DNA from 2 places in the Microbispora sp. NBRC 16548 genome. Region 2 is predicted to be linked to the other one. Evidence: riboswitches for the same ligand, from Rfam matches in the RefSeq annotation. Region 2 holds a riboswitch; the other holds the start of a gene.
The links. A riboswitch is a leader RNA that binds a small molecule or an ion and turns the genes downstream of it on or off. The one in region 2 is predicted to bind S-adenosylmethionine.

Region 1 (14,298 bases), on a different contig from region 2:
GCCAGCTCGCTGTAGCGGAGCGGGCCGCCGGCGAGCGCGGTGAGCGCCAGGCTCACCCACTTGTCGCTGAGCGTGTCGAGCAGCTTCCGCGACGGGCAGGTCGCGACGTAGGCGTTGTAGCGCTGACGCGCGTCCTCGCGCCGCTCGGCCGCCGTCTGAGTGGCCATCGTCTTCCCTTCTCCTCCCATACGCACTTTCAGGTGCCTTCTTACCGGGAGAGAGTAGCTCTTCATACGCTCCTTGCCATACCGCAAGGAGGAACTCATGAGAGCACTGGTGGCGCGAGACGGAGCCGTACGGGTCGTCGATGTGGCGGAGCCGGAGCCGGGGCCGGGGCAGGTGCGGATCAGGGTCGAGGCGGCGGCGGTGAACCCCGTCGACCTGCTCACGGCCGCGGGCGCCCTCGCCGACAACAAACTCATGCCGCACCAGGAGACGTACGCACTCGGCTGGGACGTGGCGGGCGTGGTCGATCGGACCGGCCCGGGAGTGACGGGCGTACGTCCGGGGGATCAGGTCATCGGGCTGTCGGACCGGCTGACGGACCCGCTCAAGGCCCAGGCGGACCTGGTGGTGCTGGACGAGACGGCGGTCGCGCCCGCGCCCGCCGGGGTGGCCGCGCCCGAGGCGTCGACGCTGCCGCTGAACGCGCTCACCGCCGTCCAGGCGCTCGACCTCGCCGGGCTCGCCGAGGGCGAGACGCTGCTCGTCACGGGAGCGGCCGGCGGCCTCGGCGGCTATCTCGTGGAGCTGGCCGTGGCGCGGGGGCTCAGGGTCGCGGCGGTCGCGGCGTCCGGCGACGAGCCGCTGGTGCGGGGCTTCGGGGCGGAGTGGTTCGTGCCGAGGGGCGCCGACCTGGCCGCCGCCGTCAGAGCCGCCGTTCCCGGCGGCGTGCACGGCCTGGTGGACGCGGCGGTCGTCGGCCTGCCCGCGCTGGACGCCGTGCGCAACGGGGGCGCGTTCGTCGCCGTCGGCGCCGGGCTGGGCCCCATCCCGCTGCGCGGCATCCGGGTCTCGACGGTGTTCGTCCGCGCCGACGCGGCCCAGCTCCGGGACGTCGCGAAGCTGGCCGAGGCGGGACGGCTGAGCATGCGGGTGGCCGGCACCTACTCACTGGAGCGGGCGGCCGAGGCGCACGAACGCCTGCGGAAGGGCGGCCTGCGCGGCCGGCTGGTCCTGCTGCCCTGAACTCCCCACCCGGAGTCCTGGCTTGCCCCGGCACACGACCGCGGGCCGGACGGCCATGCCGTCCGGCCCGCTCGCAGGAGATCGGACGCAGGGATCAGGAACGACCGATCAGGCGCGACCGAGCAGCTCGCGCACCCGGTCGCGGCCCACGGCCAGCAGCAGCGTGGGCAGCCGCGGGCCGGTGTCGTGGCCGACGAGCAGCCGGTAGAGCAGGGCGAAGAACGCGCGCTGGGCGGCCTTCAGCTCCGGCGTGGCCGCCTTCGCGTGCATGTCGAGCCCCGCCTGCACCTTCGGCACGCCGTAGACGAGCGTGGTCAGCCCGTCGAGCGACCAGTGCTCGTCGAGGCCCTCCGCCAGCAGGCGCAGCGACTCGCGGTCCTGCTCACCGAGCGTGTCGAGCAGTTCCTTGTCGGGCGTCTCGCGCACCTGCGTGCGCTCCTCCGCGGGCACGTACGTGTTCACCCAGTGCTGGGCACGGTCGAGCCGCGGCCGCAGCTCGTCCAGCCCGCCGATCTCCGGGTCGAACGCGCGCAGGATGCGCAGCGTCTGCTCCTCGTGCCCGGTGGCGATGTCCACGACCGAGGCGAGCGTCCGGTAGGGCAGCCGCCGCGGCGTCTCCGGCAGGGCCCGGGAGGCCGTGCTCGACGCGCGGCGGTAGGCCGACTGGTCGGCCGGCAGCGCCGTGCCGTCCTGCACCTTCCTGGTCAGCGTGTCCCACTCGTCGTACATCCGCTGGATCTCCTGGTCGAAGGAGACCTTGAACGACTGGTTGGGACGGCGGCGGGCGTACAGCCAGCGCAGCAGCGCGGGCTCCATGATCGACAAAGCGTCGGCCGGGGTCGGCACGCCGCCCTTCGAGCTGCTCATCTTGGCCATGCCGCTGATGCCGACGAAGGCGTACATCGGCCCGATCGGCTGCGGAGCGCCGAACACCTCGCGGACGATCTGGCCGCCGACGACGAACGACGAGCCCGGCGAGCTGTGGTCCACACCCGACGGCTCGAAGACCACGCCCTCGTAGGCCCAGCGCATCGGCCAGTCGACCTTCCACACCAGCTTGCCGCGGGTGTGCTCGGACAGCAGGACGGTCTCACTGTGGCCGCACACGCAGGTGTACGACATGGCGGTGGTCTCGTCGTCGTACGACGTGACCGTGGTCAGGTCGCGGTCGCAGACCGAGCAGTAGGGCTTGTAGGGGTAGTAGCCCCCGGCGCCGGAGCCGTCGTCCTCGCTCGCGGCCCCCGATCCCTCCAGGGCGGCGGCCTCGTCGGCGTCCGCGACCTCCTTGGCCTTGGCCTTCTTGGTGCGGTACTGGTCGAGGATCGCGTCGATCCGCCGCCGCTCGCGCATGGCGAGCAGCACCTGCTCCCGGTAGGCCCCTGAGGTGTACATCTGGGTCTGGCTGATGCCGTGGAACTCCACGCCCAGCTCCGCCAGCGCGGCGATCATCGGCGCCTTGAAGTGCTCGGCCCAGTTCGGGTACTCGCTGCCGGGCGGGGCCGGGACAGAGGTCAGCGGCTTGCCGATGTGCTCGTTCCAGGCGGGGTCGATGCCCACCGGAACCTTGCGGAAGCGGTCGAAGTCGTCCCACGAGATAATGTGCACGCACTCGTAGCCGCGCCGCCTGATCTCGTCGGCCACCAGGTGCGGGGTCATCACCTCACGCAGGTTGCCCAGGTGGATCGGGCCGGACGGGCTGAGGCCGGACGCGCAGACGACGGGTTTGCCCGGTGCGCGCCGTTCGGCCTCGGCGATGACCTCATCGGCGAAACGCGCCACCCAGTCGGCGTCCATCACGTCAGTCCTCTCTGAACGGGATCCTGCCTTCTATGGTCCCGTACGCGAGGGAGTCGTCAGGACGCGTTCCGGGCGTAGACCAGCCGCAGGCCGATCAGCGTGAGCCAGGGCTCGTGCACGTCGATCGTACGGGCCTCGCCGATGACGAGCGGCGCACCGGTGCCCGTGGCGACCACGGTGACGTCGTCGGGGTCGGAGGCCAGCTCGGCCGTCATGCGGTCCACGATGCCGTCGACCAGGCCCGCGAAGCCGTAGATGATGCCCGACTGGAGCGCCTCCACGGTGTTCTTGGCGATCACCGACCGGGGCCGGACCAGCTCGACCTTGTGAAGCTGGGCCCCGGCCGTGGCCAGCGCGTCCACCGAGATCTCCAGGCCGGGCGCGGTCACCGCCCCGACGTACTCTCCCCGGGCCGAGACGGCGTCGAACGAGGTGGCCGTGCCGAAGTCCACGATCACGCACGGCCCGCCGTAGAGGGTGGTGGCGGCGAGCGCGTTCACGATGCGGTCGCTGCCGACCTCCTTCGGGTTGTCCATCCGGACCGGGACGCCGGTGCGGACACCCGGCTCGACGACCACCGCCGTGACGTCGCCGTAGTAGCGCCGGGACATCTCCCGCATCTCGTTGAGCACCGACGGGACCGTGGAGCAGATCGCGATGCCGCTGATGTCGGCGTCCTTGAGCAGCGGCGACTGCCCGAGCAGACCCTGGAGCACCACCGCGATCTCGTCCGCCGTACGGCGGGGGTCGGTGGCGATCCGCCAGTGCTCGATCACCTCTTCACCCTCGAACAGGCCCAGCACCGTGTGGGTATTGCTGACGTCGATGGTGAGCAGCATTCCCTGATTATGCATCACGAAGATCTAGACCAAGGTCGAGTGCCGGGGCCGAGTGCGTGAGCGCGCCGACGGCCAGATAGTCGACCCCGGTATCGGCAACGGCGCGGGCGGCGTCCAGGGTCAGCCCGCCGCTCGACTCCAGCCGCGCCCGGCCGGCCACCAGCCGTACGGCCTCGGCGAGTTGGTCCACGGTGAAGTTGTCGAGCAGGATCTCGTCGGCGCCCTCGGCCAGGACCGGCTCGATCTGGTCGATCCTGTCCACCTCGACCTCGATAGGCAGGCCGGGGAAGGCCTGCCGTACGGCGCGGAACGCCTCGGCGACGCCTCCGGCGGCGACGACGTGGTTGTCCTTGATCAGGGCGGCGTCGTGCAGGCCCATCCGGTGGTTGACCCCGCCGCCGGCCCGGACGGCGTACTTCTCCATGGCGCGCAGCCCCGGCAGCGTCTTGCGGCTGTCGCGGATGCGGGCGCCGGTGCCCTCGACGGCGTCCACCCAGCGGCGGGTCTGGGTGGCGATGCCGGACAGGTGGGTGAGGAAGTTGAGCGCGGTGCGCTCCATCGTGAGCAGGTCCCTGGTCGCGCACCGCACGGTCATCACCACGTCGCCCGGGCGCACGCGGTCGCCGTCGGCGGCGTGCCGCTCGACCTCGACCGGTCCGGCGGCCTGGCGGAAGACGGTCTCGGCCACGGCCAGGCCGGCGACCACGCCCTCCTTGCGGGCCACCACGTCGGCGACGGCCCGCTGGTCGGCGGGGATGGTGGCGACCGAGGTCACGTCCTGCCCCCCGGCCAGGTCCTCCTCCAGCGCGGCGCGGACGAGACCGAGCACGGCGTCCGGGTCGAGGCCGGTCTTCTCCAGCTCGGTCCGCAGTTCCTCGTGAGGCGTGTACGTCAAGGTCAGTCCCTCCGCCGTCAGGGCGATGTCGATGTGCGCCCGCCAGTGGGCGTCGTCGCGGTCGGGGTGGTCCTCCCGCCAGTGCGAGCCGCGGGTCTCCTCGCGCACGGAGGCCGCGGCGACCAGCGCGGAGGCCACCGTGAGGAGGTTGGTCGCCTCCCACGACTCGGTGCAGGGCTCGACCGCGACCGGCGTCCAGCGGGCGTCGGAGAGCGCGCGGGTGACCTGCGCGAGGCTCCTGTCGCTGCGCAGCACTCCGGCGCCCCGGCTCATGTGGCTCTGGACCCTCGGCCGCGTACGCGGGTCCACCAGGCCCTCGGGCCGGTCGTCGGCCGGGACGGGCTCGCGCGGCGTGAGGTCGCGAGTCGGGTTTCCGGCCGCCAGATCGGCGGCGATGCGCTCGCCGTAGACGAGCCCTTCCAGCAGGGAGTTGGAGGCCAGCCGGTTGGCGCCGTGCACGCCCGTGCAGGCCACCTCTCCGCAGGCGTACAGGCCGGGCACGCTGGTCCTGCCGTGCAGGTCGGTGCGCACGCCGCCGCTCGCGTAGTGGGCGGCGGGGGCGACGGGGATGGGCGCGGTGACGGGGTCGATGCCGTGCTCGCGGCAGACGGCGAGGATCGTGGGGAACCTGGAGCGCCACTTCTCCTCGCCGAAGTGGGTGGCGTCGAGGTAGACGTGGTCGGCGCCGGTCCGCGCCATCTGTCGCATGATCGCCTTGGCGACCACGTCGCGGGGCGCGAGGTCGGCCAGCTCGTGCACGCCCTGCATGAAGCGCTCGCCGTTCGAGTCGATCAGCACCGCGCCCTCGCCGCGCACGGCCTCGGAGACGAGGGGCTGCTGGCCGGTCGAGCCCTCCCCCAGCCACAGGACCGTGGGGTGGAACTGCACGAACTCGATGTCCCTGACCACCGCGCCGGCCCGCAGAGCCAGCGCCACGCCGTCTCCGGTGGACACCACGGGGTTGGTGGTGGCCGCGTAGACCTGGCCCATGCCGCCGCTGGCCAGCACCACGGCCCCGGCCCGTACGGCGCCGACGCCGTCGCGGGCGCCCTCCCCCATCACGTGGAGCGTGACCCCGCAGGCGTGGCCCTCGGCGTCGAGGAGGAGGTCGAGGGCGAGGGCGTGCTCGATGACCTCGATGCGGGGCTCGGCCAGCACCGCCTCGGCCAGGGCCCGCTGCACCTCGGCGCCGGTCGCGTCGCCGCCCGCGTGGACGATCCGGTTGCGGTGGTGGCCGCCCTCGCGGGTGAGCTGGAGCTCGCCGTCGGTGTCGCGGTCGAACTCGGCGCCGTGGCTCATCAGCCGCTTCAGCGCGTCGGGGCCCTCGGTGACCAGGACGCGTACGGCCTCCTCGTCGCACAGGCCGACTCCGGCGACGAGCGTGTCCCTCAGGTGCTCGTCGGGGGTGTCCTCGGGGTCGAGCACGGCGGCGATGCCGCCCTGGGCCCATCGGGTGGACCCGGCCGACAACACGTCCTTGGTGACCACGAGCACCCGCGCCAGGGGGTCGAGTTCGACGTGGCGCAGCGCCACGGTGAGGCCGGCGATGCCGGACCCGATAACGACCGCGTCGGCCTCGACGGTCCAGCCGGGTGCGGGGGCGGTGAGTCTGCGTGCGAGCGCCACCATGAGGGGATCCCCTTTCGTCATAATGACGATAACGCCCCCCCGGCGATGGTGCCGCCCCGGCCCCTCCTACGAGGGGCACGGCCCAGGGTCGGTGCAGAGCTGGGCGGTCAGAGTGGCGCAGGCCCATTCCTCCCACCTGTCCGGCGACCAGCCGCGGTCCTGGACGAAGAGCAGGTACAGCTGCGGGCTGAGCAGGCAGAACAGCAGGTCCGCCGCCATCGCGACGGAGACGTCCGGCCGGGCGCCGGGTTTGCCTGCCAGCGCCTCGGCCGCGGCGTGCTGCACGATGTAGCGCGGATCGGGGCCGTCGGGCCACTGCGCGGCGATCTGCGGGTCGGCGGCCCCGGCGGACTCGATCATCGGCATGAGCGGGGCGACCCGGCCGAGGATCTCACTTGTGCCGCGCACGTGCGCCCGCAACTGACCGGCCGCGGTGGGCTCGGCGCACGCGGCGCGGAACCACTCACGGTCCATGACGGCCACCGGCTCGGTGTCGCCGGCGATGGACGTGTCGACGACGTCCTTGAACAGCGTGCGCTTGTTGCCGAAGACGAAGTAGACCGTCTGAACGGCCACACCCGCTCGGTCGGCGACCTCCTGCAGGCTCGTCGCCCCGTAGCCCTGCGCGACGAACAGCTCCCGCGCCGCCTGGATGACCTTCTCCCGGGTGCGGCGTGAGCGCTCCGCCCGTTTGTCCGGCCGCTTGACGATGTCCATGGCGCGAGTATATCTCTAGAGTCCATCACTAGAGTTTGACTCTAAGAATCTGGAGGAGCCATGGACAGGCCGAACACGGGCGCGGACGTTGATCAGGAGGAGGCCGTGCGCCGAGCGCTGGAGAAGTACTACCGGGACGGCAAGCCGCCGTGGGACACCGGCGTGACGCCGCCCGAGCTGGTCGCCCTGGTAGAGGGACGCGTGGAGGGGCGCGAGGAAGGGCACGGTGCGCTGCCGCCCGGCCGCGCCCTGGAGCTCGGCTGCGGCACCGGAACCAACGCGATATATCTGGCCCGCCACGGCTGGGAGGTCGTGGCCGTCGATCTGGTCGACCGCGCGATCGAGCAGGCCCGGGAGAAGGCCGACGCGGCGGGAGTGGCCGCACGGCTGCTGCACGGAGACGCCACCCGGCTCGACGAGCTGGACGCGCCCGGCCCCTACGACCTGTTCTTCGACCTGAGCTGCTACTGCGGCATCCCGCCGCACCGCCGCGACGCCTACGCCGCCGGGCTCACCCGCCGCGCCGCTCCCGGCGCACGTCTGCTGATGTTCGGGTATGGCCCCGGAACGCTCGACGACGAATTCTCCGGCGTCACCGCCGACGAGCTGCGTGCCAGGTTCGACGGCTGGGAGCTGGTCGACGTCACACCTGGGACGAACCCGTTCCCCACCTTCTGGTTCACGCTGCGGGCCGGGGAAGCCTGAGGCGCCGCGCCCGCTACAGGGTCAGGACCACGTTGTCGATGAGGCGGGTGGTGCCCACCTTGGCGGCCACGGCCAGGATCGCCTCGCCGCGGTGGTCGTCGCCGACCGGCGCGAACGTCGCGGGGTCGGCCAGGACCAGGTAGTCGAGCAGCAGCGGCGGGTCGAAGCGGGCGGCCTCCTCCAGCACGGCCCGGGCGGCGTCGAGGATCCCGGCCGGCCCGGCCGTCCGGGCCCGCGCCGCGCCGGCCCGGAGCGCCCGCGACAGCGCGAGCGCGGTGCGGCGGTCGGCCTCGGACAGGTACCTGTTGCGGCTCGACAGCGCGAGGCCGTCCTGCTCCCGCACGGTCGGGGCGCCGACGATCGACACCGGGACGTCGAGGTCGGCCACCATCCGCCGGATCAGCGCGAGCTGCTGGGCGTCCTTCTGCCCGAAGACCGCGACGTCCGGCCGCACCAGGTTGAACAGCTTGAGCACCACGGTCAGCACGCCGTCGAAGTGGCCGGGCCGGAAGGCGCCCTCGACCACCCCGCCCATGCCGCCGGCCGAGACCTCCACCTGGCGGTCCGGCAGGTACATGTCATCGGCCGAGGGCGCGAAGACCACGCCCACGCCCTCCTCCTCGCACACCCGAAGGTCGGCGTCGAACGTACGGGGATAGCGGGAGAAGTCCTCGTTGGGGCCGAACTGCAGGGGATTGACGAACACGCTCACCACCACGTGGTCGGCGTGCTCGCGCGCCAGCCGCATAAGCGACCGATGGCCCTCGTGGAGCGCCCCCATCGTGGGGACCAGGGCGATCCTCCCGGGGCCGAGCACGTCCCTCGCCTTGTCGAGGGCGGCGCGGTCGGCGGCGACGGTCAGGTCCATATGTTCCCTCCCAGGGCGTCGAGAAGGCGTTCGGCCGCCTCCGGCTTGAGCAGGCCCGCCGCGAGCGCCCGGTCGGCGGTGAGCCTCGCGAGGGCGACGTACGCGTCCGCGGCCTCGGGGGCGGCCAGGATGAGCGCGTCGACGTGCTTGCGCACGGTGCCCGCGTCGCCGCGCACCACCGGCCCGGTGAGCCCGCTGATGCCGAGACGCAGCACGTTGTCGAGTGCCGCGCTCAGCAGGGGGCCGAGCATCCGGCCCGGATGCTCCACGCCGATCTTCGCGAGCAGTTCCTGCGACTCGGCGACGAGCGTCACCATGTGGTTCGCGGCGCCGGCCAGGGCGGCGTGGTAGAGCGGCCGGTCCCGGTCGGCGATCCACACCGGCTCGCCGCCCATCTCGATCACCAGCGCCTCGGCCACCGGCCGCAGCAGGTCGGGCGCCGTGACGCCGAACGAGCAGCCGTTGAGCCGGGTCAGGTCGTCGCTCCTGCCGGTGAACGTCATCACGGGGTGCAGCGCGAGCGGCAGCGCCCCCGCCTCGGCCGCCGGGTCGAGCACGCCCAGGCCGTACGCGCCGCTGGCGTGCACGAGCAGCTTGCCGCGCAGGTCGGCGCCGGTGGCGGCGAGGCCGGAGACGAGACCGGGCAGCACGTCGTCCGGCACGGTCAGCAGCACGAGCTCGGACCGGGCGATCACCTCGTCCGGCCTGCTGAGCGTAAGGCCGAGGCGGTCTGCGGCCCGCCGCGCCGACGCGTCGGACACGCCGCTGGCCGCCACCACCCGATGACCCGCGAGCATGAGCGCGGCTCCGAGCACGGAGCCGACCCGTCCCGCGCCGAGCACTCCCACGGCGAGCCGCGCCGGGCGGTCACTTGTCTCCATGACGCCTCCCCTCGGTTCAGCGTAGCGGCGGCGCTCCCGCCGGCCCGGGCGTGGCCCAACGGTCGGATTTTGTCCCGTTTCTCACGGGCCTATGTTGAGCCATAAGTACGAAAGTGACTACTTTTCGTCACGGCACCGGCGTGTCGGTAACCTAAAGCGTCGTGGAGGTCACCTGGCGGGAGGCCATGCGGCGGGCGCTCTACGGCGCGGAGGGCTTCTACCTGCGTGAGCGCCCCGACCGGCATTTCCGCACGTCGGTGCATGCCTCGCCGGCCTTCGCCGAGGCCGTGCTGCGCCTGCTCCTGCGGGTCGACGCCGCCCTCGGGCGGCCCGACCCGGTCGATCTCGTGGACATGGGCAGCGGCAACGGCCTGCTGGCCGCCCGGGTGCTGGCCGCGGCGCCGCCGGACCTCTCGAAGCGGCTGCGGGTCACCGCCGTCGACCTGTCCCCCCGGCCCGGCGATCTCGACCCGCGCGTCGTCTGGGAGCCGGAGGCGCCGTACGGGGCCGGCGGCCTGGTGATCGCCAACGAGTGGCTGGACAACGTGCCGCTCGACATCGCCGAGATGACGCCGGACGGCCCTCGCCTGGTGCTCGTGGACACCTCGACCGGCGAAGAACGGCTCGGGCCCGCTCCCGGCCCGGAGGACCTCGCCTGGCTGGAGCGCTGGTGGCCGCTGCGCTCACCGGGGGAACGCGCCGAGATCGGCCGCCCCCGCGACGAGGCGTGGGCCTCGATGATCAGGCGGCTGGCACGCGGCACGGCGGTCGCCGTGGACTACGCCCATCTGGCCGGGCGGCGGCCCCCGCTCGGCACGGTCGCCGGATATCGCGACGGCTCGGTGGTGCCGCCGACACCGGACGGGTCGTGCGACATCACCGCCCACGTCGCGCTGGACGCCTGCGCGGCGGCCGGCGAGCGGGCGGGGGCGGAGGCGACCGCACTCACCACGCAGCGGGAGGCGCTGCGGGACCTGGGAGTCACCGGCGCCCGCCCGCCGCTCGCGCTGGCGTCCACCGATCCCGCCGGGTACGTTCGCGCGCTCGGCCGGGCCTCCCAGGAGGCGGAGCTGATCGACCCGGCCGGTCTCGGCGGCTTCGGCTGGCTCAGCCAGTCACGACATCGAGAGGAGAGATCTTGATCGCGAGAATCTGGCGCGCGAGCGCGACCCCGGAGGGCGCGGACGGCTACGAGCGGCACTTCACCGCGTCGGTCCTGCCCTCCCTGCGCGACGTGGACGGGCACCGTGGCGCGTACCTGCTGCGGCGGGACGCCGCCGACGGGCGGGTGGAGATCCAGGTCATGACGCTGTGGGACTCGATGGACGCGATCCGCCGCTTCGCCGGGGACGACCCCGGCACGGCCGTCGTCGAGCCCGCGGCCCGGGCCGTCCTGCTCGGCTACGACACCACGGTCACCCACCACACGGTCGCTCACCACACGGGCGCCCACCACACGGGTGTCGTGTCAGACGGTGACCTTCAGTGACTCCAGGCCGCGCATGATGTAGCTGGGCTTCCAGGCGGGCTCCTCGGCGAGTTCCAGCTTGGGCGCCAGCCGCAGCAGGGCGCCGAACGACTCCGCCATCTCGACCCGCGCGAGCGGCGCGCCGAGGCAGAAGTGGATGCCGGCGCCGAACGAGATGTGCGGGTTGTCCGCCCGGCCGATGTCGAGACGGTCCGGGTCGGCGAATACCTCGGGGTCGCGGTTGGCCGAGCCGAACAGCAGCGCGATCTCCACACCCCGGGGGATCGTCACCCCGCCGACCTCGATGTCCTCCAGCACCCACCGCTCGAACATCTGCGCCGGGGTGTCGTAGCGCAGCACTTCCTCGACCGCCGTCGGCATCAGGCCGGGGTCGGCGCGCAGCCGCTCCAGCTCGCCCGGGTTGCGGAAAAGCGCCCACCACCCGCTGCCGGTGGCGTTGACCGTGGCCTCGTGCCCGGCGTTGAGCAGCAGCACGCAGGTGCCGATCAGCTCGTCCTCGGTCAGCCGGTCACCGTCGTCGACCACCTGGGCCAGCGCCGAGATCATGTCGTCGCCGGGCCGCTCCCTGCGTGCCCTGGCCAGCTCGCGCAGGTAGCCGGCGAACTCCGTCGCCGCGCGTACGGCCGTGTGCTGGACCTCCAGCGAGGGGCTCAGCTCGTACATCCCGCAGATGTCGGCCGACCAGGGGCGCAGCAGGTGGCGGTCGGCCTCGGGCACGCCGAGCATCTCGGCGATCACGGTGACCGGCAGCGGCTCGGCCACCTCGGCCAGCAGGTCGCCGCCGCCGCGCTCGACCAGTCCCTCGGTCAGCTCGGTCGCGATCTTCCGTACGCGGGGACGCAGCGACTCGACCATGCGGGGCGTGAACGCCTTGGACACCAGGCGGCGCAGCCGCGTGTGGACCGGCGGCTCGACGTCGAGCATCCCGGCCCGGATCACCCGCCAGAACGGTTCCTGGAACTCCGGCTCGGGCTCGCGGCCGAACGCCTCGTGCGTCGCCACATGCAGGTAGGACCGGCCGAGACGCCGGTCGCGCAGCAGCGCGTTCACATCCGCGTGGCGGGCGATCAGCCACTGCCCTGTCGGCTCGAAGAAGCTGACCGGATCGTTGTCGCGCAGGTCGCGATAGGCGTCATAGGGGTACGCGATGAACTCGGAATTCCAGGGATCAAACTTCACAATGGACAACAATACGGATGAAAGGCCTCGCCTGGGAGTACGGGCGTGCGGGTCCGTCATGGCGTAGGTTGGGGCGATGCCGAAGCGCCGCGAACAGCATCGCAGGGAACCCCGCGAACTCGGCGAGTTGCCCTATGCCGATCACCTCGAACCGTTCGAGGGCCGGCTCACTCAGGGCGGCGACTACGACACGGTCCTGTTCGACGGGCGGGAGTTCGAGGACGCCGAGGCGTCCAACGCCCGGTTCATGGAGTCGGCGTTCGCCTCGGTGACGTTCGCCGGCGGCCGATTCCGGCGCGCCCGGTTCTCGGACGTGTGGCTGAACGGCGTGCGCTGGGTGGGCGGCGACCTCACCGAGTCCGTCTGGGCGGACGCGGAGATCGTCATGAGCGCCCCGGCCGGCACGGCGCTGCCCGGCGCCGAGATGAACCACGTGCTCTTCCACCGATGCAAGCTCGACTCGGTCAACCTCCGCGCGGCCGACCTGCGGGAGGTCTCGTTCGTCGAGTGCACGCTGCGCGACGTGGACTTCGCGGGCGCCACGCTGACCGGCGTCGCCTTCCCCGGCTCCACGCTGGAACGGGTGCGGTTCGACAAGGCGCGCATGTCCCGCGTCGACCTGCGCGGCGCCGTGTCCCTCGGCATCTCCGACGGCTACGACGCGCTGCGCGGCGCGACCATCAGCGGCGTCCAGCTGATGGAACTCGCGCCGATGTTCGCCCACATCCTGGGTGTCACGGTCGACAACGACTGACTTCGCTCGGGTCGTCCGCACTTGCGGCCGGAGGGCGGTGTCGGGTTATAGTGCCGTCCAGGTCATGAGTGCCAGCGTCAAGCCCCGGCTTGCTGGCCGGCAACCCTCGCGCTCGCGGCGGGGTGCCCCGGGTGAGGACCGGGTCCGGCACGAGGTGTGCCGGGCAAGCGCGGGCTCCGCCTTTCCGATGCCATGGCCGGGGTCCCGACCCCGAGGAGGCATGGCGTTGTCCGCACTCACCTTCGTCCAGCAGGCCGTCAACCGCATCTCCGAGCCCGTGCGCCTACCGGCTGTCGTGGGCGCCGACCTGGAGGTGCCGGTCAGGGGCGGCAGGCTCGTGTCGTACGCGAACCTCGATTACGCGGCGAGCGCGCCCTGTCTCGAGCCGGTGAACGCCGCCGTCGCGGCGGCGCTGCCGGCCTACTCCAGCGTCCACCGGGGTGCGGGCTACGCCTCGCAGCTCACGACGGCCAGGTATGAGCAGGCCAGGCACACCGTGCGGGCCTTCGTCGGCGCCCGCCCCGGCGACGCGCTGGTCTTCGTGCGCAACACGACCGACGCCATGAACCTGCTGGCCCGCAGCCTCCCCGAGGGCACCACCGTCGTCGTGTTCGAGACCGAGCACCACGCATCTCTGCTGCCCTGGCCGAACGCCGTACGGCTCGCGCCGCCCGCCTTCCCCGGCGAGGCGATCCGGGCGGCCGACGAGGCGCTGGCCGCGATCGACGGCCCGGCCCTGCTCGTCGTGACCGCCGCCTCCAACGTGACGGGCGAGCTGTGGCCGATCGCCGGGCTGGCCCACATCGCGCACCGGCACGGCGCGCGGATCGCCGTGGACGCCGCCCAGCTCGTCCCCCACCGCGAGCTCAACCTGGCCGCGCTCGACCTCGACTACGTGGCCTTCTCCGGGCACAAGCTCTACGCCCCGTTCGGCGCCGGGGTGCTCGTGGGCCGCCCCGACTGGCTCGCCGACGCCGATCCGTACCTGCGCGGCGGCGGAGCCGTACAGGCGGTGGGCGAGACCACCGAGTGGAGCGACGACCCCGAGACGCGGCACGAGGCGGGCACCCCCAACGTGCTCGGCGCGATCGCGCTCGCCGCCGCCTGCGACGCGCTGACCGCGACCGGCTGGACCGCGCTGGTGCGGGAGGAGGAGCGGCTGCTCGCCCGCCTGCGCGCCGGGCTCGCCGCGATCCCCGGCGTACGCGAGCTGTCGCTGTGGGGCCAGGACCACCCGCGCGTCGGCATCGTGTCGTTCACCGTCGAGGGCCGTACGGCCCGCGAGGTCGCCGAGGCGCTGTCGGCCGAGTGGGGCATCGGCGTCAGGGACGGCAAGTTCTGCGCCCACCCGTTCGTC
Region 2 (16,736 bases):
GATCCTGTCCGGGATCGCGCTGAGCAAGGTGGACATCGCGCCGGACCAGTCCCGCAGGCTGCTTAAGTGGACGTGGATCGCCATCGGCATCAACGTCGTCCTGTTCGTGATCGGGATCGGCGCGGTCATCTGGGCCGGGGTCAACGGCTACCTCGACGACTGATTCCCGCGACTGGGACTGATTCGGCCCGGCCTCGTGTTTGATATGCGGTAGCCGTACGAGGGGGAGCAGGCATTGAGTGACGGGCCTCTGATCGTCCAGTCGGACAAGACGCTGCTGCTGGAGGTCGACCACCCGAGGGCGGGCGAGTGCCGCAAGGCCATCGCCCCGTTCGCCGAACTCGAACGCGCGCCCGAGCACGTCCACACCTACCGGATCACCCCGCTCGCGCTGTGGAACGCCCGGGCCGCCGGGCACGACGCCGAGCAGGTGGTCGACGCGCTGATCGGCTTCAGCCGCTATCCCGTGCCGCACGCGCTGCTCGTGGACGTCGCCGAGACCATGGCGCGGTACGGCAGGCTGCGGCTGGAGAAGCACCCCATCCACGGCCTGGTGCTCACCAGCACCGACCGCGCCGTGCTGGAGGAGGTGCTGCGTTCCAAAAAGATCCAGCCGCTGGTCGGGGAGCGCCACGGCGCCGACATCGTGGCCGTGCACCCCTCGGAGCGCGGCAACATCAAGCAGACGCTGCTCAAGCTCGGCTGGCCGGCCGAGGACCTGGCCGGATACGTCGACGGCGAGCACCACCCCATCGACCTGCGCGAGGACGGCTGGTCGCTGCGGCCTTACCAGAAGGAGGCGGCCGACGCGTTCTGGCACGGCGGCTCCGGCGTCGTGGTGCTGCCGTGCGGCGCGGGCAAGACGATCGTGGGCGCGGCGGCCATGGCGCACGCCCGCGCGACCACGCTGATCCTGGTCACCAACACGGTCTCGGCCCACCAGTGGAAGCAGGAGCTGCTCAAGCGCACCTCGCTGACCGAGGACGAGATCGGCGAGTACACCGGCACCAAGAAGGAGATCCGCCCGGTCACGATCGCCACCTACCAGGTCATGACGACCCGGCGGCAGGGCACCTACCGGCACCTTGAGCTGTTCGACGCCCGCGACTGGGGCCTCGTCGTCTACGACGAGGTCCACCTGCTGCCCGCGCCGATCTTCCGGATGACCGCCGACCTGCAGGCCCGCCGGCGCATCGGCCTCACCGCCACGCTCGTGCGCGAGGACGGCCGGGAGGGCGACGTCTTCTCGCTCATCGGGCCGAAGCGCTACGACGCGCCCTGGAAGGAGATGGAGAACCAGGGCTACATCGCCCCCGCCGAGTGCGTCGAGGTGCGGGTGACGCTCGGCGACGACGAGCGGCTGGCCTACGCCATGGCCGAGAGCGACGAGCGCTACCGGTTCTGCTCGACCACGCCGGCCAAGACGAGGGTGACCGAGGCGCTGGTGCGGCGGCACGCGGACGAGCAGGTGCTGGTCATCGGGCAGTACATCGACCAGCTCGACGAGCTGGGCGAGCACCTGAACGCGCCGGTCATCAAGGGCGAGACCAAGGTCAAGGAGCGCGAGCGCCTGTTCCAGGCGTTCCGCGACAAGGAGATCCGGGTGCTGGTGGTCTCGAAGGTCGCCAACTTCTCCATCGACCTGCCCGAGGCGGCCGTGGCGATCCAGGTCTCCGGCACGTTCGGCTCGCGCCAGGAGGAGGCCCAGCGGCTCGGCCGGGTGCTGCGCCCCAAGGCGGACGGCGGCGGCGCGCGGTTCTACTCGGTGGTCAGCCGCGACACGGTCGATCAGGAGTTCGCCGCGCACCGGCAGCGGTTCCTGGCCGAGCAGGGGTACGCCTACAACATCATCGACGCCGACGACGTGGGCGAGGAGGACCCGGCGCGCTGACCTCCCCGGGTCACGTACGCCGCCGGGCGCGGTAGGCGCTGGCCTTGGCCCGGTTCTGGCACGACAGGTCGCAGAAGCGGCGCGAGGCGTTGCGCGTGGTGTCGAAGAAGACCAGGGAGCACGTCGCGGCCTGGCACGCGCCGAGCCGCGCCCCCTGGCCGACCCCGATGACCATGGCCAGCGCGGTGCCCATGTCGGCGGCCCAGGCGTCCACGAGCGTCGCCTCCGGCCGGTGAAAGGCGAGCTGGAGCGGCTTTCCTGGGTCGCCGTGCAGGGTGGGCACGGCGCCGTGCCGCGCCAGGAGGTCGTTGAGCCGCGCGGCGGCCTCGGGCAGGCGGTCCCCCGCGCCGTACAGCGGGTGAAGCTCGGCGGCGACCTCCGCGAGCCGGTCGGCGTCGGCCGCCGTGAGAGCGCTCGGAGGGCGACCGGCGGCGGCGAGGCCGGCCTCGATCGCGGCCAGCCGTTCGCCGCCCGTTTGCGGCGGTGTGACATGACGCCCGTGCGACGCGTCGACGGCCAGGACGTTCACCAGGAGGACGGCGAGCTCCGCCCTACTCCCGACATAACTGTCTATCTCTGGTTGACCAGTGATGCGCCACGGCTCTATCGTCACTGTCGTAGCTTACCTAGACAGTGAGGTTTGAGGCATGTCCGTACGCCTGGCCCGCACCATGTGGCACCAGATCGAGCCGGTCCACGCCACGCTCTACTACAGCCCGGAGGCATTCGAGGAGGCCGCCGCGCTCGGCTACGACGTCACGACGCGCTGGCCGAGCTACTTCGCCTGGCGCACGGCGCCGCTGGGCGCGGCGGGACCCGCGCTGGTCGCCGCGACCTACTACAGCTTCAGCCCGAGCATGATCGCGCAGTATGTGCCGGGCGCCTGGGAGACCGCGACGCCCGCACAGGTGCTCGACGCGCGGCTGCGGGCGATGGACCGGACGTTACGAGGGCTCCTCGGCGACCGGATCGACGAAGGTCTCAAGGAGGCGGCCGAGCTGGCGATCAGGGCGGCGGAGAGCGTGGACGTCGCCCACCGGCCGCTCGCCGCGGCCAACCTCGACCTCCCCTGGCCGGAGGAACCGCACCTCGCGCTGTGGCAGGCGTACACGGTGCTGCGCGAGCACCGCGGCGACGGGCACCTGACGGCCCTGCACGCCGCCGGTCTGGACGCCTGCGAGGCCCTGGTCTCCTTCGCCGCGGTCGGGGCGGCTCCGGCGGAGAACTTCGCCGGGCGCGGCTGGGGCGACGAGGAATGGTCCGCCGCGCGCGACCGGCTCGCCGCACGCGGGCTGATCGACGACGAGGGGACGGCCACCCCGGCGGGGCGGGCGCTGCGCGACCAGGTCGAGCGCATGACCGACGAGCTGGCGGCAGGCCCGTGGCGGGCGCTCGGCGAGGCGGGGGCCGAGCGGCTGGCCGAGCTCAACCGGCCGTTGCTCGGGGCCGTGTTCGAGTCGGGCCTGCTGCCCGCCGTCACCACGCTCGGCATCGGCAAGATCCAGGCTCCCGAGTAAGGGGCGGCCGGCCACCCACACGGCCGGCGCTCAGCGCGGGGTGTCCGCGACGTCGGCCGGGCCGGTCACCGCGCCGGAAGAAAGCTCCGGTCCTCGGCGAAGCCCGCTCCGCTCCCCGAGCCCGGTGAACGTGCGTGGACATGACCTAGGTCCAGGAGATGCCCTTGGGCCTTGTCACCACATCACCCCCTCGCGCCTTACCCTCACATGATGCAGTCGTGATGGCGGCAATACCCAGCAGACAAGACGAATCACGCAATATACGCATTTTTCGTCTTACTCCTGGTTTCTCGCTGCCTGTTACCTCGCCCGCCGGTGAGCGCTCACGGCTCACATAACGCGGCACATCAGGACAAATCACCCCACTGCATACTGTTTCCCCGGCGGCCTGACGATGGAGCGCTCCATCGTCGCCGCCGCAAAGCTTCACGTGCCGGTCATCGGGAGGCGGTCACTGGGCGGCCAGGCCGCCGACGAACAGCACCGCCAGCGCGATGACCCAGACCGCCACCGCGACGCCGTACAGGGACTCGCGCCTGGCGAGCCAGGCGACCCCGGTGGCGCACGCCGCGACCACCCCGACCATCACGGACAGCGCGATCACCGAGGCGATCCGGTCCGCGCAGTCCGGCGACGCTCCCAGGCTCGTCGTGCAGAAGGCCTGTCTGCTCCAGTCGCCGAAGACCGCGAACCCCCATAGCGTGGCGAGCAGCAGGCTCGCCGCCGCCGGGATCGCCGGAGGAACCACGGTGCGCGTCACCCGGGTTCAGATACCCGCTCCGGGAAACGGCGACACGCGAGAGAAATACCGTTTCGGCATCGCGGTGCCCATCGCTAAGCTCTTGTGCTTCCCGCTTCCACCAGTCCTGTCCCCGTCATGCCCGGAGGAGCTTCCGCATGCCCGGAAATGTGCTCGAAGCCGAGCGCGCCCATCTCGCGGCCTCCCGCGCCGCACTGCGAGCGATGCGCGAGCACGCGCAGTCGCTGTCGGCGGACGCCGCCGGCGACTGGGTGTCCCAGCAGGTTCTGCAGGGCCTGCTCGACCAGCGAGTGGCCGCACTGGCCGACCACCCCGACGCGCCGCTGTTCTTCGGCCGGTTGGACCGCGCGGCCGACGACGACCTGCCGAGCATGGTCTACGTCGGCCGCAGGCACGTCCACGACGAGAGCAGCCGGCCCCTCGTGATCGACTGGCGCGCCCCGATCTCGCGCGCCTTCTACCAGGCCAGTCCCGCCGACCCCATGGGGGTGGCGCTGCGCCGCAGGTTCGGCTACCAGGGCGGCGACCTCACCGCGTACGAGGACGAACCTCTCGACGGCAGGGCGCTCGGGCAGAGCAGGCTGCTGACCGAGGAGATCGAGCGGCCCCGCACCGGCCCGATGCGGGACATCGTGGCGACCATCCAGCCCGACCAGGACGAGATCGTCCGCGCCGACCTCGGCGTGACCGTCTGCGTGCAGGGCGCGCCGGGCACCGGCAAGACGGCCGTGGGCCTGCACCGCGCGGCCTACCTGCTGTTCACCCACCGCGAGAAGCTGTCGCGCTCGGGCGTGACGATCGTCGGGCCCAACCGGGCCTTCCTCTCCTACATCTCCTCGGTGCTGCCCGCGCTCGGCGAGGTCAAGGTCGACCAGACGACGGTGGCCGGCGTCCTGGGCGACCACGCCCATCCCGAGGACCCCGCGGCGGCGGCCGTGAAGGGCGACGCCCGCATGGCCGAGGTCGTCAAGCGCGCGCTGTGGCTGCACGTCACCAAGCCGGCCGAAGGGGTGCTGTTCACCAAGGGCATCAACCGCTACCGGGTGCCCGATCACGAGGTCCGCGAGATCGTCGCCTCGCTGCGCGGCACGACGAGGTACGGCCCGGGCCGCGCCACCCTGGCCCAGCGGCTCGCCCACGCCGTGCTCGTGCAGATGGAACGGCGCGGCGAGTCGCCCGACGACCGGGTGCAGGACGCGGTGGCCCGGTCGAAGCCGGTCAAGGCCGTGCTGGACGCCGTCTGGCCGAAGCTCACCCCCGAGCAGGTGCTGTTCCGGTTGCTGTCGGACCCCGAGTTCCTGGCCCAGGCGGCCCGGTCGGACCTCTCGCCGGAGGAGCAGCAGCTCATCGTGTGGCGCAAGCCGTACAAGTCGCACCGGTCGGCCAAGTGGACGGCCGCCGACGCGGCGCTGCTGGACGAACTCGGCGACCTGATCGAGCGGACGCCGTCGCAGGGACACCTCGTGGTGGACGAGGCGCAGGACCTGTCGGCGATGCAGTTGCGCGCGCTCGGACGCCGCTGCCGCACCGGCTCGGCGACCGTGCTCGGCGACCTCGCCCAGGGCACCACGCCCTGGTCGGCGCGTTCGTGGAAGACCGTGCTCGACCACCTCGGCCAGCCCTCGGGCGAGGTCACCGAGCTCACGCTGGGCTTCCGCGTGCCCCGCGAGGTCCTCGACTTCGCCGCGCGGCTGCTGCCCTCCGTCGCGCCGGAGCTCGCCCCGCCGCGCTCACTGCGTCCCGGCGCCGGCTCCCTGTCCGTACGCCGAGAGAGCGACGTCGCCGCCGCCCTCCCCGAGGCCGTACGGCAGGCCCTCGCGCAGGAGGGCTCCATCGGGGTCATCGCGGCGGACCCCGGCCTTCCCGCGCTCTCCGCGGCCCTGGAGGCCGCCGCGGTGCCGCACACGGTGCTCGGCCCCGACTCGACGGGCGACGACCGGGTGCTGCTGGTGCCGGCGACGCTCGCCAAGGGCCTGGAGTACGACCACGTGATCGTGGCCGAGCCGGCCGCGATCGCGGAGGCCGAGGAGCGCGGCCTCGCCCGCCTCTACGTGGTCCTCACCCGGGCGGTAACGTCACTGACCGTCCTGCACAACCGCGACCTTCCCGAGGAGCTGCGATGACCTCCCCCGGCGTACGCGTCCGCCACGGAGCGCTCGACGACGTCCCGGCCCTGCTGCGGTTCTGGCTGGAGGCCGCGGAGAACACCGACAGGCACGACGACTCCGGCAAGGTCGTGGCCCTGATCGAGCGCGATCCCGAGGCGCTGCTCATCGCCGAGATCGACGGCCGCATGGTCGGCACGCTCATCGCCGGGTGGGACGGCTGGCGCGCCCACCTCTACCGGCTCGCCGTGGACCCCGCCCACCGGCGCATGGGCATCGGATCGCTGCTGATCCAGGCCGCCGAGGAGCGGTTCCGGAAGTTCGGCGCGTTCCGTGCCGACGCGATGGTCCTGCACGACAACGCCCTGGCGCACCACGCCTGGACATCGGCGGGCTACACGATGCAGACCGACTGCGCCCGCTGGGTCAGGCGCCTCACCTGAGGCGCACAACGGGAAAGGGCGGCTCCCCCGAGGGGGAACCGCCCTTCCGTTGAGACGAAGCAGGCAGATGGATCAGAAGTCCATGTCGCCGCCGCCGGGCATGGCGGGGGCCTTCTCCTTCTCGGGCTTCTCGGCGATGACGGCCTCGGTGGTCAGGAACAGCGCCGCGATGGACGCCGCGTTCTGCAGCGCCGAGCGGGTGACCTTGGCCGGGTCGATGATGCCGGACTCGAACATGTTGACGTACTCGCCGGTCGCGGCGTTGAGGCCCTCACCAGCCGGGAGGTTGCGGACCTTCTCCACCACGACGCCGCCCTCGAGGCCGGCGTTGACGGCGATCTGCTTCAGCGGCTCCTCGAGGGCCTTGCGGACGATCGCGGCACCGGTGGCCTCGTCGCCGTTGACCTCGAGCTTGTCGAACGCGTTGGCGCCGGCCTGCAGCAGGGCCACGCCACCGCCGGGGACGATGCCCTCCTCGACCGCGGCCTTCGCGTTGCGGACGGCGTCCTCGATGCGGTGCTTGCGCTCCTTGAGCTCGACCTCGGTGGCCGCGCCGGCCTTGATGACGGCGACGCCGCCGGCCAGCTTGGCGAGGCGCTCCTGGAGCTTCTCGCGGTCGTAGTCGGAGTCGGTGCGCTCGATCTCGGCGCGGATCTCGTTGACCCGGCCGGCGATCTGCTCGGCGTCACCGGCGCCGTCGACGATCGTGGTCTCGTCCTTGGTGATGACGACCTTGCGGGCGCGGCCGAGCAGGTCGAGGGTGGCGTTCTCGAGCTTGAGGCCGACCTCCTCGGAGATGACCTGGCCACCGGTGAGGATGGCGATGTCGCCCAGCATGGCCTTGCGGCGGTCGCCGAAGCCCGGAGCCTTGACGGCCACGGACTTGAACAGGCCGCGGATCTTGTTGACGACCAGGGTGGCCAGGGCCTCGCCCTCGACGTCCTCGGCGATGATGACCAGCGGCTTGCCGGACTGCACGACCTTGTCGAGCAGCGGCAGCAGGTCCTTGTTCGCCGAGACCTTGGAGTTGACGATCAGGATGTACGGGTCCTCGAAGACCGCCTCCATGCGCTCGGGGTCGGTCACGAAGTAGCCGGACACGTAGCCCTTGTCGAAGCGCATGCCCTCGGTGAGCTCCAGCTCCAGGCCGAAGGTGTTGCTCTCCTCGACGGTGATGACGCCTTCCTTGCCCACCTTGTCCATCGCCTCGGCGATGAGGGCGCCGATCTCGGTGTCGGCGGCGGAGATGGAGGCGGTGGAGGCGATCTGCTCCTTGGTCTCCACGTCCTTGGCGAGCTTCGACAGCTCCTCGCTGACGCGCTCGACGGCGGCCTCGATGCCCTTCTTCAGCGCCATCGGGTTGGCGCCGGCGGCCACGTTGCGCAGACCCTCGCGGACCAGCGCCTGGGCGAGCACGGTAGCCGTCGTGGTGCCGTCACCGGCGACGTCGTCGGTCTTCTTCGCGACTTCCTTGACGAGCTCGGCGCCGATCTTCTCCCACGGGTCCTCGAGCTCGATCTCCTTGGCGATGGAGACACCGTCGTTGGTGATCGTGGGGGCGCCCCACTTCTTCTCCAGCACGACGTTGCGGCCCTTGGGGCCGAGGGTCACCTTCACGGCGTCGGCGAGCTGGTTCATACCGCGCTCGAGACCGCGCCGGGCGTCCTCGTCAAACGCGATCATCTTGGCTGCCATTAGGCTAGACCTCCCAGTAGCAGGGTGTCTTCAACGGACCGAGCCGACGCCCGCGACGGCGCGGACCCGCTATCCCTGCGCGGGCCCCATCGCCCCGATCCCGGTTGTTGTCACTCTCGACCTCAGAGTGCCAAACAAGTATTTAGCACTCTACCCCTGCGAGTGCAAGCGGAAGCCTCGCTGACCAGCTTGGACGTTATGTCCAGATCAGCGAGCCGATGGCAAGCGGGAGACACCAGGCGAGCCCAGGGGGCGCGCCTCCGGCCCGAACGCGCCCGAAGCAGCCGAGCGACGCGAGGCAAAGAAGCACAGCGACCAAGCACGGCGAGGGCGGCGTTCATGGCGCGCCTCCGGCACGACCCGGCGGGTGTGGGCACCCCGATGGCGAAGCGGGCGACACGGCAAGCGGAAGGCCCGGCACGCGGGATCCGCGGCCGGGCCTTCCAAGGTCGATGACGGGATCAGACGGCCCGTACGGCCTCCGCCTGCGGGCCCTTCTGACCCTGCGTGATGTCGAACTCAACCCGCTGACCCTGCTCGAGGGCCTTGTAGCCGTCCATCAGGATTGCCGAGTAATGGACGAACACGTCCTTACCACCGTCTACCGCGATGAAGCCGTAGCCCTTGTCCGCGTTAAACCATTTGACGGTGCCCTGCGCCACTTCCGACTCCTCTTGCTGGGCTGGGGACCACACCCAAGAAGCCCCCGGTTTTGTCGATCGTCCTCGACCATACCCGTGTCAAGGCGTAGGACAACAGAGTCAATCCGCAAACTACTACTTGGCGTTCGCTCAAAGCGGGATCGAAGAATATTCACTTTGCTGTTGAATAGTTGAGAGCTACACCGTTTGCCATGGCTTCGCATGACTTCTTCATCGATAGAAGCGCATGTCAGGTGCTCGGCCCCGGCGCGGCGACTCAGCCTCCGGCGACGGCGGGGATGACCGAAATCTGCACCCCGTCCGGCGTGGCGGTGTCCAGACCATCGGCGAATCGGACATCCTCTTCCCCGACGTAGACGTTGACAAAACGCCGGATCTTACCCGTCTCGTCCAGGATGCGCCCGCCGATGCCGGGGTAGTCCGCGTCCAGCTTCTGCAGGACCTCGCGGAGCGTTCCCCCCTCCCCGCTCACCTCCGCGGCGCCGTTGGTGTACGTCCGGAGAATCGTCGGAATCCGCACGGAAACGCTCATTGTTCACTCGCTTTCGTTACTGCCGATGGACCTTTTGAAACGCTTTCAGTTGGCGAATGCCGCACGGAAGGCGTCGAGAGAGGGACGGATGACGGCGGCGGGACGGGCGTGCTCTGCCACCGCGTCGAGCGTCTTGAGCCCGTCGCCGGTGTTCAGCACCACGGTCTCGGCGTCGGGGTCGAGGCGGCCCTCGCGCACCAGCTTGCGCAGCACACCGACCGTGACGCCGCCCGCGGTCTCGGCGAAGACGCCCTCGGTCCTGGCCAGCAGACGGATCGCCTCGACCACTTCCCGGTCGTTCACGTCCTCCACCGCGCCGCCCGTCCGCCGCGCGATGTCGAGCACATACGGCCCGTCGGCCGGGTTGCCGATGGCGAGGGACTTGGCGATGGTGTCGGGCCGCACCGGCTGCACGACGTCCTGCCCGGCCTTGAACGCCTGGGAGACCGGCGAGCAGCCCTCGGCCTGCGCTCCGAAGATCCGGTAGGGCCGCTCCTCGACCAGCCCCAGCTTGATCAGCTCACGGAAGCCCTTGTCGATCTTTGTGAGCTGCGAGCCGGAGGCCACCGGGATGACGATCTGGTCGGGCAGCCGCCAGCCGAGCTGCTCGGCGATCTCGTACGCCAGCGTCTTGGAGCCCTCGGCGTAGAAGGGCCGGAGGTTGACGTTGACGAAGCCCCACTTCTCGCCCAGTTCGTCGCCGATGAGCTCGGAGCAGAAGCGGTTGACCTCGTCGTAGTTGCCGTCGATGGCGACCAGGCGGCCGCCGTACACGGCGGCCATCGTGACCTTGGCCGGCTCCAGGTCGGCGGGGATGAACACGCAGGAGTCCAGCCCGGCCCGGGCGGCGGCCGCGCCCACCGCGCCGGCGAGGTTGCCGGTGGAGGAGCACGACAGGGTGTGGAAGCCGAAGTTGCGCGCGGCCTCCAGCGCGATCGCGACGACCCGGTCCTTGAAGGAGTGGGTCGGGTTGCCGGAGTCGTCCTTGACGTGCAGCGACCGAAGGCCCAGCTCGGCCGCCAGCCGGTCGGCCTTCACGAGTTTGGTCCAGCCGGGCTGGAGGTTGGGCTTGGCCGCCACGCCGGCGGGAACCGGGAGCAGGGAGCGGTACCGCCAGATGTTCGCCGGGCCGGACTCGATGTCCTCCCGGCGAACCTCGCCGAAGTCGTACGCCACCTCAAGGGGGCCGAAACACTCCGTACAGGCGAAGATCGGGCCGAGGTCGTAAAGAGCGCCGCATTCGCGACACGAAAGACCGGTGGCGGGGCCGAACTCGACGGTGTTCGCGGCAGTGTTGGTGTGCGCCATGAAGCGAGGCCTTTCCCTCATCTTCGCTCGCGACCACCCTGGCCGCGAGCCGGAATTGGCACCTGTCCCGGCCGGGCCTCGTGGGCACGAGTTCGACACCGGGGAGGTTGCCGGGGCTTCGCAGGGCCGGTCCCTCCACCCCTCTGGATGAGCATGTTCAGTTGTAGGACCTTCCGAGAAAGGTCCCTAGCACTGTACCCCGGCGTCCCCGGTGTCCGTTCCCGCGTCTCACATCGCGAGACGATCTGTATCAGCCGTACGCCTCGCCGAGGGCACTCTGCACGTACTTGCGCGCCTGGTGGATACGGGACTTGACCGTCCCGAGGGGGATCTTCAGCTGGTCGGCGACCTCCGCGTAGTCGAGCTGGCAGATGTCGCGCAGCACGAGCGCCTGGGCGAGGTCGGGCCGCTCGGCCTCAAGCGCCTCCATCGCGTCGAGCAGGTCGAGCCGCGACCCCGCGATGACGCTCACCCGCCGGGGATCGGGCCGCTGCTCGGGCAGCTCCTCCGCCTGCTCCGACGAGCGCCGCTTGAGCGAGCGGTAGGTGGTCCTGGCGCAGTTCACGGTCACGATGTGCAGCCAGGTGCTGAACTTGGCCCGCCCCTCGAACCTCGCGATGTTGCGCGCCACGGCGAGCAGCGTGTCCTGCGCGGCCTCCTCGGCGTCCTGCCGATACGGTAGAAGCCGCTCACAGTGCCGCAGCACGTCGGGCTCGATGCGCCGCAGCAGTTCACCGAGCGCGCGATGGTCCCCCTGGGCAGCCGATCGGGCCAGGTCCTCGGTCGTGTCGTCCAGTGCCATGCCGTATCCAGCCCTTCCGCGATCGGTTGACATCCTATTGACGGAGGTCGGCTTTTATTAATCTTCCGGCATGCGCGCCCGCTCTGATCGAGGGAACCCCAAGATGAGCAGCACCGTTCTGATCGCGTCCAACCGGGGCCCGGTGTCCTTCACGCTGTCGGACGACGGCGGCCTGACCATGCGCAGGGGCGGGGGCGGGCTCGTCTCCGGCCTGTCCGAGGTGGTCAGGGACACCGACGTCCTGTGGGTCTGCGCGGCGCTGTCGGACGGCGACCGGGGCGCGGTGCGCCAGGCGCCCGGCGGGCGGCTCGACCGGGCCTTCGACACGGGACCGATCCGCATGCTGGACATCCCGCCCGCGGTCTTCCACCGGGCCTACAACGCCGTGGCCAACTCGACCCTCTGGTTCGTCAACCACCTGCTTTACAACACGCCCTTCGCCCCCGAGTTCGGCACGCGGTTCCGCCGCGAGTGGGAGTCGTACCGCACGTACAACGGGGCCTTCGCCCTGGCTCTGGCGGAGGAGGCGGCCCACCGGGCGCGCGTCATGGTGCAGGACTACCACCTGACGCTGACACCGGCGATGCTCCGGGTCGAGCGGCCCGACCTGCGCATCGCCCACTTCTCGCACACGCCCTGGGCGCCGCCCGAATACTTCGCGCTGCTGCCCGAGGACGTCGTGGCGGAGGTGCTGACCGGCATCCTCGGCGCCGACCACGCCGGATTCCTCACCGCGCGCTGGGCCCGCGCCTTCATGGACTGCTGCGAGACGCTGCTCGGGGCCCAAGTGGACCATGCCGCCCGTACGGTGACGCACGACGGGCGGACCACCAGGATCGGCGTCCACCCGCTCGGTGTGAACGGCGAGGCGCTGCTGGCCCGGGCGGCCGAACAGGACGTCGAGTCGCACATGACCGTGATCAGGGACCTCGTGGGCGACCGCAAGCTGATCGTGCGCATCGACCGCACCGAGCTGTCCAAGAACATCGTGCGCGGCCTGCGGGCCTACCAGGAGTTCCTGGCCGCCCATCCCGAATGGCACGGCCGGGTCGTCCACCTCGCGTTCGCCTACCCCTCCCGCCACGACCTGCCGGAGTACCGCGAGTACACGGCGGCCGTGCAGCGCTGCGCCAAGGAGATCGAGGACGAGTACGCGACCGAGGACTGGGACCCGCTGATCCTCAACGTGAACGACGACTACCCGCGCTCGCTGGCCGCCTACCGGATGGCCGACGTCCTGCTCGTCAATCCGATCAGGGACGGCATGAACCTGGTGGCCAAGGAGGGCCCGATCCTGTCGCCCCGGTGCGCGCTGGTGCTGTCCCGCGAGGCGGGCGCGGCGGCCGAACTGGGGGCCGACTCCCTGCTCGTCAACCCCTACGACGTGTCCGGCACGGCGGCGGCGCTGTACGCGGCGCTGACGCTGCCGGAGCAGGAGCGGCTCACGCGGGGCCTGCGGCTGCGGGAGGCCGCCACCGCCCTGCCGCCCCAGCGCTGGTTCGAGGACCAGCTCGCCGCGCTGCGCTGACCAGGTGCCTGCGCAGGTGCTGACCAGGTGCCTGCGCAGGTGCTGACCCGGTGCCTGCGCACGTGCTGAGCGCCATGGCGGGTGGCCCGCTCTCGTTGTCGATGATCTGCTGCGCTACCCTTGCCTGGTTTTGGACCGCAACATAAAGGTCACCAGGGACAGCCCCACCTGGTTGATCTATCTCCAGCTCGCCACCTTCGCCACCTACCTCTACGGCCTGTCGGCCGCCCTGCCCCTCCTGCGCGCCGAACTCGGCGTGTCCCAGGCCGTCGCCGGGTTGCACGGCACCGGGATGGCACTCGGCGGCATCGCAGGCGGGCTGGCCCTGCCCGCGCTGACCAGGCGGTTCGGGCGCCGTGTCGTCATCTGGGCCGGTTTGATCGGGATGAACGCCGGGGTGCTCCTCGTCGCGTTCGGGCACGCGCTCCCGTTCACGCTGACCGGTTTCACCCTCGCCGGCTGCTGCGGCTCGACGGCGCTGTACGTGATGATGGCGGTGCTCAGCGACCACCACGGCCCGGCGGGAGCGGCCGTCATCAGCGAGGCCAACGCGGTCGCCGTGACCGCCGGAATCGCCACCACCTACGCCTTCAGCGTGGTGGCCGAGTCGTCGGCCGGCTGGCGGCCCGCGCTGTTCGTGCCGGTGGCCTCCACCCTCCTGCTGGCCCTGCTCATGGGCCGGGTCTGGGTGCCGCCGGTGCCCGCCCCGCCGCCGCCGTCGTCTGCGGCCGGGGCGGGAGGATCAGGCGGCAGGGTGCCGTACGGCTGGCGCTTCCACGTCGCCGGGGTGGTCCTGCTGTGCTGCGTGGCCCTCGAGTTCGCCTTCAACCTGTGGGCCGCCGAGTTGCTCTCCCAGCGGACCGGGCTGTCGCCCGGTGTGGCGGCGACCGGGCTGACCGCGATGCTGGCCGGTATGGCGGCGGGCCGGTTCGGCGGCGCCCGGCTGGCCCTGCGCTTCGCGCCGGGGTCGGTGCTGCTGGGTTCGCTCGGGGTGACCCTGGCGGGCTGGGCGCTGTTCTGGACCGGGACCTCGGCACCGGTCTGCTACGCCGGGCTCGCGCTCAGCGGGCTCGGCATCTCGGTGCAGTTCCCCATGGGCCTCACGCGCATGATCGATGTGTCGGGAGGCCGGCCGGACCAGGCGTCGGGCACGGCCTCGATCTGGGCGGGCGTGGGCTCGGGCAGCGGGCCGTTCGTGCTCGGCGCGCTGGGCGACGGCTTCGGGACGCACACGGCGTTCCTGCTCGCGCCCGCCCTGATCGTGATGGCCGCGGGAGGAGCGGCCGCGTCCAGGACGCGTTCCTGAATGTCCGGGCCACTCAGGAGGCCGCTCGGAAGACCGTTCGGAAGGCCGGTCAGTTCCAGGTCGCGTTCTTGAGGATCGCGCTCAGCTGCGGGTGGTCCCACTGGTCGAGGACCAGGATCTTCGACGTGGGCAGATACCACTCGCGCTGGTTGTAGTGCAGCTTCACCCGCCACTTCTTGTCGACGCAGGTCGCCGCCCACTTGTGGTAGTCCGCCTTGTGGCCGGGCCCGACCTGCCGCAGCCCCTTGTCCGCGAGCTTCCACTCGCCCTTGTACAGCTTGTAGCTCTTGGGACAGATGCTGACGTCGGTCGCGGGGTCGAAGCCGTACTTCGACTTGTACGCCTGGAACGTGCGGAGCCCGATCTTGAGCGCCTTCGGGCCCAGCACCCAGAAGCTGTGGCATCCCCAGTCGCGGAACCCGAAGTCCTCGGTGCCGTAGGTGGGGCACGAGCCGGTGATGACCCGCACCCAGTCCTTGTCGTCCTTGGCCACCTTCCACGACGTGGGGATCGTGAGGGTCAGGCCGCTCCGCAGACGGACCTGCTTGGTGCCGCCGCTTTCGCTCGCGAACGCCGCAGCCGGAGCCGTCAGGGTCGCCGCCAGCACGGCCAGGCCGGCCGCCGCGGCCGAGATCGTCTTTCTGAACATGTCCGGCACACTAGGCGCGGTCGCTTGCGGACGACTTGCGGCCCGATGGACAAATTGTCACCAAACGCCGTGTCAGTTCCACGTGGCGTTCTTGAGCATCGTGCTCAGGCCCGGCGTCCCCCACTGGTCGATCACCAGGATCTTCGACGTCGGCAGATACCACTCGCGCTGGTCGAAGCGGGCCTTGACCTTGCCCGAGCTCATGGTCCCGCAGGTGCCCGCCCAGTCGCGGTAGTACGCCTTGTGTCCCGGCCCGACCTGCCGCAGCCCCTTCTCGGCGAGCGTGGTCCGGTGGATCCAGAGGTTCTTCTTCACCGGGCAGGGCCCGACGTCGGTGGCCGGATAGAACGGGCCGTCCGGCGTGTACTTCTGGAACAGCTCATGGCCGATCTTGATGGCCTTGGGCCCCATGACCCAGAAGCTGTGGCAGCCCGAGTCGCGGAAGCCGTACATGTCCGTGCCCTTGGTCGGGCACGAGCCGGTGATGACGCGCAGCCAGTCCTTGCGGCTGTCGTCGACCTTCCAGGACGACGGGATCCTGAGAGTCAGGCCCTTGCGCAGGTGCAGCGGCTTGGTGGCCCCGCTGTCGTTCGCGAACGCCGCAGCCGGAGCCGCCAGGGACGCCGCGAGCACGGCCAGGCCGGCCGCCGCGGCCGAGATCGTCTTCCTCATGCCCGGAACGTTACGCCCGGCCGCTTGCAGACGGCTTGCCGAGTGTTGCCACGAGGTCGCCGAGGAAGGCCACGACGCCGTCGGGCCCGTCCACCACCACGTCGGCGCGCTCCGCCAGGGCGGTCACCTCCGTGGACCCGCTGCACACCCGTACGCCGGGGATCCCGGCCGACTCGACCGCGTCGAAGGCGGCGAGATCCCCCAGGTCGTCGCCGACGAACATGACCGAGCGGGCGTCCCGCTCGGCGAGGAAGGCCGACAGAGCCCTGCCCTTGTCCATTCCGGCCGGCCGCAGCTCCAGCACCATGCGGCCCGGCTCGACCGCCAGCCCGGCCTCCTCGGCCAGCGCCGCGACCGGCCCGCCCAGCGCCTCCAGCGCCCCCGCGGGGTCGGCGCACCGCCGGGTGTGCACGGCGACGGCCCGGTCCTTGTCCTCGATCCACACGCCGCCGAACCCAGCGCCTTCCAGCCCTGCCGCGAGCTCGGGCAGCCGGGCGCGGACGAGGTCCAGCCCCGGCGGCGGTGGCGGGGCCGTCAGGCGGCCGTCCTCCCAGCGTTCCAGTCCGTAGTGGCCGAGGATCACCAGGCCGGGCACGTCGGCGAGGGACGGCCCGCCGGCGACCTCTCCGAGGGCGAGAGCCGTACGCGGCGGACGGCCGGTGACGATCACGACGGCGCGCACCAGCGGGGCGAGGGCGGCCAGCACGCCGGGCACGCCGGGATGCACGCGGGCGGCGGCCGGGTCGGGCACGATCGGGGAGAGCGTGCCGTCGTAGTCGAGCCCGATCACGGCGCCGGCCGGATCGGCGACGATCGCGTCGAGTCCTGCGTGCGCGGGCAGGGTCATGGCCATGGCCTCACTCCGA

Region 1: linked by a shared signal. The riboswitch ahead of QSK36_RS40150 (aminotransferase class V-fold PLP-dependent enzyme) and the one ahead of thrC (threonine synthase) in region 2 are both predicted to bind S-adenosylmethionine.

What each region holds. Positions count from the first base shown of each region.
Region 1 is NZ_BSSF01000026.1:6,748-21,045, forward strand. Features, by position in the region: gene QSK36_RS40085 (winged helix-turn-helix transcriptional regulator) at 1-167, opposite strand, end outside; gene QSK36_RS40090 (NADP-dependent oxidoreductase) at 265-1,188, shown strand; gene lysS (lysine--tRNA ligase) at 1,297-2,982, opposite strand; gene QSK36_RS40100 (type III pantothenate kinase) at 3,042-3,824, opposite strand; gene QSK36_RS40105 (L-aspartate oxidase) at 3,832-6,369, opposite strand; gene QSK36_RS40110 (TetR/AcrR family transcriptional regulator) at 6,415-7,065, opposite strand; gene QSK36_RS40115 (class I SAM-dependent methyltransferase) at 7,126-7,770, shown strand; gene panC (pantoate--beta-alanine ligase) at 7,784-8,638, opposite strand; gene QSK36_RS40125 (Rossmann-like and DUF2520 domain-containing protein) at 8,629-9,519, opposite strand; gene QSK36_RS40130 (SAM-dependent methyltransferase) at 9,681-10,661, shown strand; gene QSK36_RS40135 (antibiotic biosynthesis monooxygenase family protein) at 10,658-11,008, shown strand; gene QSK36_RS40140 (cytochrome P450) at 10,988-12,187, opposite strand; gene QSK36_RS40145 (pentapeptide repeat-containing protein) at 12,264-12,941, shown strand; SAM riboswitch class IV at 13,002-13,117, shown strand; gene QSK36_RS40150 (aminotransferase class V-fold PLP-dependent enzyme) at 13,168-14,298, shown strand, end outside.
Region 2 is NZ_BSSF01000018.1:125,221-141,956, forward strand. Features, by position in the region: gene QSK36_RS36735 (hypothetical protein) at 1-163, shown strand, start outside; gene QSK36_RS36740 (DNA repair helicase XPB) at 236-1,891, shown strand; gene QSK36_RS36745 (CGNR zinc finger domain-containing protein) at 1,902-2,420, opposite strand; gene QSK36_RS36750 (SCO6745 family protein) at 2,539-3,408, shown strand; gene QSK36_RS36755 (hypothetical protein) at 3,860-4,168, opposite strand; gene QSK36_RS36760 (HelD family protein) at 4,306-6,291, shown strand; gene QSK36_RS36765 (GNAT family N-acetyltransferase) at 6,288-6,716, shown strand; gene groL (chaperonin GroEL) at 6,789-8,411, opposite strand; gene QSK36_RS36775 (cold-shock protein) at 8,873-9,073, opposite strand; gene QSK36_RS36780 (MoaD/ThiS family protein) at 9,330-9,605, opposite strand; gene thrC (threonine synthase) at 9,651-10,913, opposite strand; SAM riboswitch class I at 10,928-11,067, opposite strand; gene QSK36_RS36790 (RNA polymerase sigma factor) at 11,164-11,715, opposite strand; gene QSK36_RS36795 (alpha,alpha-trehalose-phosphate synthase (UDP-forming)) at 11,819-13,243, shown strand; gene QSK36_RS36800 (MFS transporter) at 13,374-14,549, shown strand; gene QSK36_RS36805 (hypothetical protein) at 14,599-15,198, opposite strand; gene QSK36_RS36810 (hypothetical protein) at 15,271-15,870, opposite strand; gene otsB (trehalose-phosphatase) at 15,881-16,717, opposite strand.